2 regions of the Streptomyces sp. NPDC093510 genome follow, and region 1 is predicted to be linked to the other one. Evidence: riboswitches for the same ligand, from Rfam matches in the RefSeq annotation. Region 1 holds a riboswitch; the other holds the start of a gene.
What was found. Region 1 has a riboswitch for cobalamin ahead of AB0N81_RS11440 (energy-coupling factor ABC transporter permease). Riboswitches for the same ligand answer to the same signal wherever they lie in the genome.

Region 1 (5,142 bases):
GCGCCCGCGGCGATGAAGGGCCGTGAGACCCGGGCCTCGGGCACGAGGACGCGCAGGGTGCCGTCGTAGCCGCGTCCGGCGAGTCCGGCCTGGAGGCGGCTCGCCCGGTCGAAGGCCCGCACGAACGCGGTGGCGCCGAGACCGGCGAGGGAACGCCAGGTCGCGGCGCGGGTGGTGTGGCCGAGCCGGGCGGCCTGCGCCTGCCGGATGCGGCTCATGGAGTCCAGGAGCAGGAAACTCATCCGGTACGTGACGAGTGCCACGTCCACGACGGGCGCGGGCACGCCCGCCTTCACCAGGCGGGGCAGCAGGTCCGACATCGGCGTGGTGAAGGCGAACAGGAGCACGCCGAGCGAGGCCGCGGACGTCCGCAGGAGCAGCCCGCCGGCGCGCGCCGGGCCGCCTTCCGCGAACTCCACGAACCCACCGGGACCGCCGACTTGGACGAGCAGGGTCAGGGCGCCGGTGACGCAGAAGCCGAGCGGCACTCGGTAGGCACGCCACAGTTTGCCGGGCGGCACGCCCGCCGGGCCGAGCAGCAGGCCGACCGCGGCGACCAGCACCAGCACGGCGCCCGGCCAGGGCGGCAGCGAGATCGCCAGGACGGTGAGGCCGAGGCCGAGCACGGCCTTGTCCACGGGGTGCCGGCGGCGCCAGCGACTGCTGTGCGCCGCCGCGTCGATGGGCAGCACGCCGGGTCAGACCTGCTCGGTCTCGGACCGGGTGCCGTCCGCGCCGACCGCGTCGCCCGGCTTCTCGGACCGCGCCTGTTCCGCACCCTGGCGGCGCCCCTTGCGCAGTCCGAAGTAGTACGCGAGGACGCCCGCGCCGATGGCCGCCTGAAGGGCGAAGAGCGCCGATTCGACCTCCCCGGAGGGGGGTTCGTACAGCGGCGAGAACCACGGTTCGTAGTCCGGATCGATCTCGGTGATCGCCGTCTCGGCCTGGGCGTCGGCGCCGGCGAACGGCTCCTCCTCGTCGTCGCCGAGCCCGAGCGCCAGGGGCAGTACCGCGAGTGCGGCGACGATGAGGAGCAGCAGCGTGTTGATCTTCGCGTTCCGGCTCATCAGGCGCTGGCCTCCGTCTGCGTCTCGGTCGTCTTGGACGTCTCGGGTGTCTCGGGCGTCTTCTGCGTTTCGGCCGTCTTGGCGGCGGTTCCCTTGCTCTGCAGCAGGACGCCGAGCCGGGTGAGCTCGCCCTTGCTCGACTGCACGAGCAGACGCATCACCAGGACGGTGAGGAGTCCCTCGCTGACCGCCAGGGGGATCTGCGTGACCGCGAAGATGCCGCCGAACTTGCCCAGGGCGCCGAGGAACCCGCTGCCGGGGTCGGGGAACGCCAGGGCCAGCTGGACGCTGGTGACGCAGTACGTGGACAGGTCGGCGACGAACGCGCCGAAGAACACGGCCACCATCAGCGGCACGTCGTACCGCTTGAGGAGCCGGTAGACCGCGTACCCCGCCCAGGGGCCGATGATCGCCATGGAGAACACGTTGGCGCCCAGGGTGGTGAGGCCGCCGTGGGCGAGCAGCAGGGCCTGGAAGAGCAGGGTGATCGTGCCGAGCACCGTCATGATCGGTGGCCGGAACAGGATCGCTCCCAGGCCGGTACCCGTCGGATGCGAGCAACTGCCCGTGACCGAGGGGATTTTCAACGCGGAAAGGACAAACGTGAAGGCCCCGGAAGCACCGAGGAGCAGCGTGCTCTCCGGGTGTTCCTTGACCTCACGGGTCAAGGAGCGGACTCCGTGGACGACGAACGGCGCGGACGCTACGCCCCAGGCGATCGCGTGCGCCGGCGGGAGGAAACCCTCGGCTATGTGCATGGCTCAGCAGACCCTCTCCAGCACCTCGTGGATGGACAACGTGCCTTGGCCGGTCTCCTGGCTGACGGGTCGTACCGACCGGACTCCGCCTTCCCGGGTACGTGCGTACCCAGTGGCTGCCGCGAGGGCTGGAGCCGGACTTCCCGATCACAGTGGCGAGGGCCGCACCGGCATCACACCGGATTTCCCGTGCACCAAGGCGTGGTGACACTAGTGCGCAAAGATCTGCCTGACAACTTGCACGGCGGTCGCGACGATGCACACCCGTCCGCACACCCCCACCGCGTGCGCCCCTGCTCAGAGGCCGTGTGCAGGTGTGGCCGCCCCGAACGTGCAGGGCCCCCACCCTCGGGGGCGGGGGCCCTGCACGCTCAGTGTCCGAGCGTCTTCGACAGAGCGATCACGACTCGTCGTCCACCCACAGCTGCCACTTGCCGCTGCTGGGGTTCGGCTTACAGGCCCAGTCGGCGTAGATGGAGCTCCGGCCGTCGGCCTCGCAGGCGGACTTGGTGCGGTAGGTGCCGACGTAGATCCACGACATCGCGCCGAACTCGTCGGCGGACGCGGCGGTGTTCGCGCCGGAGGACGCGGCGGCCCGGGCGGCGCCGCTCCGGTGCATGTCGGCCACCACGGGCGTGGCCGCGAGCGCGGTGGTCAGGGCCGTCGCGGACACGAGCAGGGCGGCTTTCTTCATGTGACGCACAGATCTTCCCTTCGTCGGGAGCGGTAGGGGAATCGGGACCGGGGGCACCGGCGCCGCGGACAGTCGAGGTGTCGCGCGGCGCCGTCCCCCCTGAGCCGGGACTCCGGTGTGTTGTCCCGGCCCTGTCAGTGTTGGCCCGCGAGCGCCACTGATCGACTCGTTTCGGGCTGGCCCGAAACGAGGCTCGCGAGGAGGATCGCCCGGGTGACCCTGCGCATCCACTTCACGGCCGATGACCTGGCCCGCACTCGTCTGGCCCCTGCGCCACGACCGTTGCTCGAACTGGAGATCGCCGTCCGGCTGCTGCAGGAGCGCTCGCACCCGGTCCGGTTCGACGCCTGGCGCAACCGGGCCGCCCGGCACCTGCCGCCCCAGGTGCGGACGTTGTGCGAGCTGATCCCCGCCACGGGCGCTGCGGTGGACTTCCTGGACCTCAGCGGCGAGGGCGATCCGGACGACCTGCTCGACAGGCTGCGCTGCACCTCTGCCGACCGCGTCCGCAAGGATCTCAGGCACTGGGCCTCCGGCCGCCCCGGAGCTCCCTCGTCCGCCGTCCGCTCGCTCGGCCAGGACCCGTCGCTGGTGGGGGACTTGGCGGATACCGTCTCCCATGCGCACCGGCACTTCATCGCGCCGTACTGGTCACGCATCGACCGGCTCGCCCAGGCCGACCGGACCCGGCGGCTCCACCAGCTGGCCGGGCACGGCGTCGAGCGTCTCCTGAGCGGACTCAACCCCCGCCACATCTCGTGGAGCCCGCCCGTCCTGCACCTGACCATGGCCTCCGGGCGCGACGCCGACGTCCACCTCGGCGGGCGCGGGCTCCTGCTGATCCCCACCCTGTTCGGCTCGCACTATCCCGCCCTGGACGACACCGCCGAGCCCCAGCCCTGGATCACCTACCCCCTGTACGACGGCCGACAGGACGCCGTGCCCGCCGTGTTCACCGCGAGAGCGCTGACCGGCTCCGAGGTCCCGCCCGCCCTGACCGCGCTCCTCGGCCGGACCCGCGCCACCGTGCTGCGCGTCATCGGCGACCACCCCGCCTGCACCACGGGCCGGCTCGCCGCACACGCCCGTATCTCCCTCGCGAGTGCCAGCGAGCACGCCACCGTCCTGCGCCGCGCCGGACTCACCGCCCAGACCCGCGACGGCAAGAGCGTCCTGCACACCCTCACACCGGCCGGACGCGTACTGCTCGACGCGGGCAGCGGCTGACCGGGCCGCCCCGTCACCCGTGACCCGTCAGAAGAACTCGTCGAGCAGCTGGTAGAAGGCCAGCTTCTCCTTGTCGACCACATCGGCCGCGTCGACCGCGTCGACGACGTCGGTCTCGCTTGCCACCACCCGCTCCTCGTACCGGCGCAGGAACCGTTCGGCGTGCGCGGGTCCGAACCACGGGTCCTCCTCGTGCGACAGCTCACGCAGGAGGACGGCGAGATCGGTGTGCCGGTCCGCCCGGCCGAGCCGGACGACGTCGATGACTCCGGTGACGCGGCAGGTGACCGGGTCGAGCAGGACGTTCTCCGGGGTGAGGTCGCCGTGGGTGACCACCGGGTCCTCCGTCGCCGGGCGGGTGCGGCGCAGCTCGTCGAGGAGGCGCTGCCCGGTCCATCCGGCGCGTTCTTCGTCGAGGTCGGCCAGGTCCACGAGGCCTTCGGCCACGTTGCGGGCGGCCAGCTCCATGGTGACCGGCAGGCCGCGGTCGAACGGACAGTCGGCCGATGGCAGTCGGTGCAGGGCCGCGGCGAGGTCGGCGAGCGACTCCGCCACCGCCGACCGCTGCTCCGGGGGCCACTCGTCGGCGGCCGGTCTGCCGGGCACGGCCTCGGTCACCAGCCACGCCACGCGGTCGTCGGCGCCCCGCTCGACGATGCGCGGCACGGGGATGCCGCGGCCGGCCAGCCAGGCGAGGCGGTCGGCCTCATCGGAAAGGTCTGAAGGCGAGCCGTCGGGCGTGACGGGGGCGGCCTTCACGTACAGCTCGGGTTCGCCCGTGCCCGCTCCGGTGAGGTGGTGCACCTCGGCGCCGGACGCGCCGTTCGTCGCGGGGGTCCATCGGTACGCGGCGTACCTCCGCCGCAGATCGCTGCTCATGATCGGCATGATGGCAGGCGGCTCCCTGCGGCACCCACCCGATATTTCCGGCCGTCCCCGGGCCCTGTCCGGCCGTCCCCGAGCCCTGTCCGGCCGCCCCCGGGCCCCGTCCGGCCGTCTCAGGCCCCGTCGGCGCGGTCCGGCGGAGGCGGCTTCGGGGCTCCGCGCGGGGGCGCGATCTTCGCGTACGCGACCGGGGGCCCGGCGTCGGGCGTCCCGGCGGGTGTGGTGAGGGCCTCGTCCCGCGGCAGCAGCGCGTCGCGGTGGGCGCCGGGGTCCCAGCCGGTCTCCACGACCCGCTTCTGGACGACGATCGCGCCGAGCAGGACGGCCGCGCCGATCAGCAGCATCAGGACGACTCCGCCGGTCTCCCCCGTCTTGGCCGCGTAGCCGATGAGCGTGCCGAACCAGCCGAAGTCGGCGTCGCCGAAGGTGGTGTTCTCCTCGCCGAACGCGCCGAGGACCTTCAGGAGCAGCGCGGGCAGGAAGGTGATGAGGACGCCGTTGACGAAGGCGC
Region 2 (5,142 bases), on a different contig from region 1:
CCGAAGCCTCGTCCGAGCAGCCCGGCATGTACGCGGGCGCCGCCGTCGACGGCAACTCCGCCACGGCCTGGGTCCCGGACGGCGCGCGCGGCCACCTGACGACGGACCTTCACAAGCCCGTCCGCGTCCACAAGGTCACGCCCGTCTGGACCGCCACCGAGCCGGCCGCCCACACCGTGGAACTCTCCCTCGACGGCCGCCACTGGCACCGCGCGGAGACGGACGACGCGCGACTCGCACGGTACGTACGGGTGACGGTGCGCGGCGACGAGGGCGCGAAGAAGCACCCCGGCATCGCCGAGCTGAGGGTGGACTAGCGAGGCACCAGGCAGCGAGGGGAGCCGGTGTGCTCTGCCGGGCGGGAGCTGGTCGCTCCCGCCCGGCCGCACCGCGCCGCGTCAGGCCGTCAGAGCTCGGCCAGCTCCGCCCGGACCGTCCTGGCCGCCGAGACCAGGTTCTCCAGGGACGTGCGGGTCTCGGGCCAGCCGCGCGTCTTGAGACCGCAGTCGGGATTGACCCACAGCCGCTCGGCGGGAATGGCGTCAAGTCCCTTGCGCAGCAAGGCCGCTGCCTCCTCGGCGCTCGGCACGCGCGGGGAGTGGATGTCGTACACACCGGGTCCCGCCTCGCGCGGGTACCCGTGGGCGGCGAGTTCGCGCGCGACCTGCATGTGGGAGCGGGCCGCCTCCAGGCTGATGACGTCGGCGTCGAGGTCGTCGATGGCCTGGACGACGTCGCCGAACTCGGCGTAGCACATGTGCGTGTGGATCTGCGTGTCCGGACGCACCCCGCTGGTGGTGAGACGGAACGACTCCGTGGCCCACGCCAGATAGCCGGGGTGGTCGGCGGCGCGCAGCGGCAACGTCTCGCGCAGCGCGGGTTCGTCGACCTGGATGACCCGGGTCCCCGCCCTTTCCAGGTCGTCGACCTCGTCGCGCAGGGCGAGGGCCACCTGCCGTGCGGTGTCGCCGAGCGGCTGGTCGTCGCGGACGAACGACCACGCCAGCATGGTGACGGGGCCGGTGAGCATGCCCTTGACGGGACGGCCGGTCAGGGATTGGGCGTACGTCGTCCAGCGCACCGTCATCGGCTCGGGACGGGAGATGTCACCGGCGAGGATCGGCGGCCGCACATAGCGGGTGCCGTACGACTGGACCCAGCCGTGCTGTGTGGCGAGGTAGCCGGTGAGCTGCTCGGCGAAGTACTGCACCATGTCGTTGCGCTCGGGCTCGCCGTGCACCAGGACGTCGATGCCCGTCTTCTCCTGGAAGGCGATCACTTCCCGGATCTCGGCCCTGATGCGCTCCTCGTACCCGGCGCCGTCGATCCGCCCGGCCCGCAGATCGGCGCGGGCGGACCGCAGTTCACCGGTCTGCGGGAAGGAGCCGATGGTCGTCGTCGGCAGGAGCGGGAGGCCGAGGGCGGCGCGCTGGGCAGCAGCCCGCTCCGCGTACGGCTGGGAACGCCGGGCGTCGGCGCCGGTGACGGCTCCGGTACGGGCTCGGACGGCCGGGTCGCGGGTGATGGGGGAGCCCGCCCGGGAGGCCAGATCAGCGCGGTTCGCGGCGAGTTGGGTGGAGATCGTGTCGGTGCCCTGGGCCAGGCCCCGGGCGAGGGTCACGATCTCGCCGGTCTTCTGGCGGGCGAAGGCCAGCCAGCGCAGGATCTGTGGCTCGATGTCACGTTCGAGGGCGGTGTCGATGGGAACGTGGAGGAGCGAGCAGGAGGCGGCGACGTCGACCCGGTCGGCGAGGCCGAGCAGGGTGCCGAGGGTGGCGAGCGACTGCTCCAGGTCGTTGACCCAGATGTTGCGGCCGTTGACGACACCGGCGACCAGCCGCTTGCCAGGCAGCCCGCCGACGGCGGCGAGCGCGTCGAGGTTGGCGGCGGCCGCCTCGGTGAAATCGAGGGCGAGGCCGTCGACCGGGGCCTTCGCGAGCACCGGCAGGGCATCGCCGAGCCGGTCGAAGTACGAGGCGACAAGCAGCTTGGGGCGGTCCGTGAGGGCGCCCAGGTCGCGGTAGGCGCGCTCGGCGGCGTTCAGTTCGGCCGGCGTGCGGTCCTGGACGAGGGCGGGCTCGTCGAGCTGCACCCACTCGGCGCCCGCCGCCCGCAGGTCCGCGAGCACCTCGGCGTACACCGGCAGGAGACGGTCGAGGAGGGTCAGCGGATCGAAGTCGGCGGCCACACCGGGCGCGGGCTTGGCCAGCAGCAGGTAGGTGACCGGGCCGACGAGGACGGGCCGGGCCGAAAGACCCAGCGCCCGCGCCTCCTCGAACTCGGTGACCTGCTTGGTGGAGTCGGCGCTGAACACCGTCCCCGGCCCCAACTCCGGCACGAGGTAGTGATAGTTGGTGTCGAACCACTTCGTCATCTCCAGCGGCGCCACGTCCTGCGTGCCGCGCGCCATCGCGAAATAGCCGTCGAGCGGGTCCGTGTCGACCGCGGCGCGGTGCCGTTCGGGGACGGCGCCGACCATGACGGTGGTGTCCAGAACGTGGTCGTAGTGCGAGAAGTCGCCGGTCGGAACTTCGCCGATGCCGGCGTCGGCGAGCTCCCGCCAGTTGGCCCGGCGCAGTGCGGCGGAGGCGGTACGGAGGGCGTCAGCGGTGACACGGCCCTTCCAGTAGCCCTCGATCGCCTTCTTCAGTTCGCGGTTGCGGCCCTGACGGGGGTAGCCGTACACGGTGGCTCGTGCTGCCGCGGCTGCGGTCCTGCTGGTCACGGAGATCTCCTTCGCGAGATGAATCCCTGAGATCCCGGGGACGGGACGAGAGCGCGAAGGGGCGACCTACCGGACAGTACGAGTGCGCGCGGTGGCGCGGTCGTCCGTCCGATATGTGCGCCGACCCGCCCTCGAGGTCACCGGGATGTCCGCGCCCGAAACGGTTCGTGCGCGGACAGCGGGCAGGTCTTCGGACTCGCGGGCACATCCTCACGGGGGAGGACACCTACTGGCCGTCGCTTCCCGGGACCGGTCTCCGGTCCCAGTGCGTGTGACGGCGGTCGTTCCCGCTCACCGCTGCGGGGCAGTCCCGGATTCTCACCGGGTTCCCTCTTACGACGCTCCCGCCTGGCGGACGGGGCGAACCAGCTGCACTGATCACCATACGGCGCCGTCCGCAGGCGGGCCGGGCCGGGACCGGATCCGAAAGGTGAGCTGCGACACGCGGCGCCGGACCGGCCGGCTATCCCGAACACTCCCGGGCCCGGCGCCCGGCGCCGCTGAGCAGGTCGACGCGCTGTCCCGCCCCTTCCTTGAGGACGTAGAGGGTGCCGTCCTCGGGCGTCCAGTAGCGGGGAACCAGAAAGACGCGGTCTCCGGAGACGTGGAACAGACGCAGCCCGCCGTACTCGTACGCGTACCGGCTGCCCTGGTCGGTGACGCGGCGGAAGCAGCTGCCGCCGCCGCGGATCATCAGATCCTTCTCGCTGAAGACGACGACGGCGGGGAAATCGCCGCTGAGCAGGGTCCGCTCGGTCAGCTCCGCCCGGCCGCGGCCCGCGATCGCCGCGTACGTCGACACGGCCCAGAACAGCGACAGGACACAGACGAAGAGCGTGAGCCCCCAGAGGCGCAGGTCCGGGCGGTCACGGGTGCGGGCGTACGCGGTGAGCGCGAAGCCGCCGATCGTGGTGAGCGGCAGCAACAGGTCGAACAGCCAGGGACTGAGCGGATACAGCGGTACGAGGGCGAGGGGCACCGCCCACGCGAATCGCAGCACGCGCACGGCGCGGGCGAGCCGTTCCGGTTCGCCCGCCGCCCAGCGGAGCAGTCCGAGCGCGCCGAGCGCGATGCCTGCCGCGCACCAGGCCGGGAGGTAGAGGGCCCCGACGCTGCGCAGCAGGTAGTCGCTGGTGGAGAAGTGGAAGACGGTGTCGCGCAGACCGAGGGCTTTGGTCTCGGCGTCGGTGCTCGCCCAGCCGAAGTAGAACAGGACGGCGGTCAGGAGAGTGACGAGGGAACCGATGGCTCCGACGATCTCGACCCAGCCGATGGCGGGTTCGGGGAGGGCCGGGGGCGGGGCCGGAGCTGGAGCCGGGCCCGGGGCGGGGTCCGGAGTCGGCGCTGGGGCGGGCTGTGGGGCAGGGGAGGGCCGGGGTGCCGGATCAGGGTCGGCGGGCGGTTGCGGTCCGGGTTGCGGCCGCGGTTCAGGAGGCCCGGTCATCGGTGCAGGGCGCCGGACATGGGTGACGCGGAGGAGGGCGACGGAGACTGCTGGACGCCGCTCCAGTCGACGGTGAACGCCGCCTGCTTGGCCACCCTCGCGCCGCTCTTCGTCACGAGCGTCACGTCGATGACCGTCGGACGCCGGCCCTCGAAGCGGTCGGGTCCCGGCAGGTCGACGGTGACCGTCCCGTCCTTGCAGCACCGCACCTTGTCGTCCTCGTCGCCGAAGGGTTCGAGGACGACCGGAGCCGTCAGCTCCGCGGCACGCAGCTCCACGGTGTCCGGCGCGTCGGGCCACGTGCCGTAGAAGCCGATCGACGCGCCCGGCGCGACGCTGCGATCCGTGGCGCTGATCGTGTTGCCGCAGGCCGCGACACCCGCGGGAGCGGACCGCAGCACCACCGGCTCGCCGGGATGCCGCTGGTGGTACGCGACGAAGCGCTGCAGAACCGCGAAGGCGTCACCGTCCTTGCAGAGGTAGTCGTCGGTCCCCGGCCGGTAACCGGCCGCGCGCAACCCCGCTTCGGCCCTGACCGCGATGTTCAGCCCGTCCCGCTCGCCGTGCGCGGCCTTGCAGATCCCGGCCAGCCCTTCGATGACCTTCCAGGACGCGGGCGACGCCGAGTTGTCGGGCCGCTTGTCGGGGTCGACCGCGCTGTCGTACGCCTGCCGGCACTCGCCCTTCTGGAGCGCGTCATACATGCTGTCGGGCTCGGGCGCCTCGTCCGTGTTGGGCGACTTGGGCCCCCACGGCAGCCAGCCCGGCGGCTTCCCGCCCCCGCGGCCCCCGTCGCCGTCCCGGTCGCTGTCACCCTCCCCGCCACCGTCCTTGTCGCCGTCGCCGTCGCCGTCGCCGTCGCCGTCGCCGTCGCCGTCGCCGTCGCCGTCCCGGCCGCCGGTCTGCCACGAGCCTTCCGTCGAACGCCCCGATGAACCACCCGATGAACCGCCCGACGGCCCGTCCGTTCCTC

Region 2: it holds a riboswitch for cobalamin, as region 1 does, so the genes downstream of both, metE (5-methyltetrahydropteroyltriglutamate--homocysteine S-methyltransferase) here and AB0N81_RS11440 (energy-coupling factor ABC transporter permease) in region 1, are expected to answer to the same signal.

What each region holds. Positions count from the first base shown of each region.
Region 1 is NZ_JBFBEE010000006.1:69,012-74,153, reverse strand. Features, by position in the region: gene cbiQ (cobalt ECF transporter T component CbiQ) at 1-692, opposite strand, end outside; gene AB0N81_RS11445 (energy-coupling factor ABC transporter substrate-binding protein) at 699-1,067, opposite strand; gene AB0N81_RS11440 (energy-coupling factor ABC transporter permease) at 1,067-1,825, opposite strand; cobalamin riboswitch at 1,855-2,039, opposite strand; gene AB0N81_RS11435 (hypothetical protein) at 2,226-2,519, opposite strand; gene AB0N81_RS11430 (winged helix-turn-helix domain-containing protein) at 2,733-3,746, shown strand; gene AB0N81_RS11425 (APH(3') family aminoglycoside O-phosphotransferase) at 3,774-4,625, opposite strand; gene AB0N81_RS11420 (PTS ascorbate transporter subunit IIC) at 4,745-5,142, opposite strand, start outside.
Region 2 is NZ_JBFBEE010000005.1:207,175-212,316, reverse strand. Features, by position in the region: gene AB0N81_RS10210 (glycosyl hydrolase family 65 protein) at 1-317, shown strand, start outside; gene metE (5-methyltetrahydropteroyltriglutamate--homocysteine S-methyltransferase) at 407-2,725, opposite strand; cobalamin riboswitch at 2,889-3,110, opposite strand; gene AB0N81_RS10200 (hypothetical protein) at 3,189-4,169, opposite strand; gene AB0N81_RS10195 (hypothetical protein) at 4,166-5,142, opposite strand, start outside.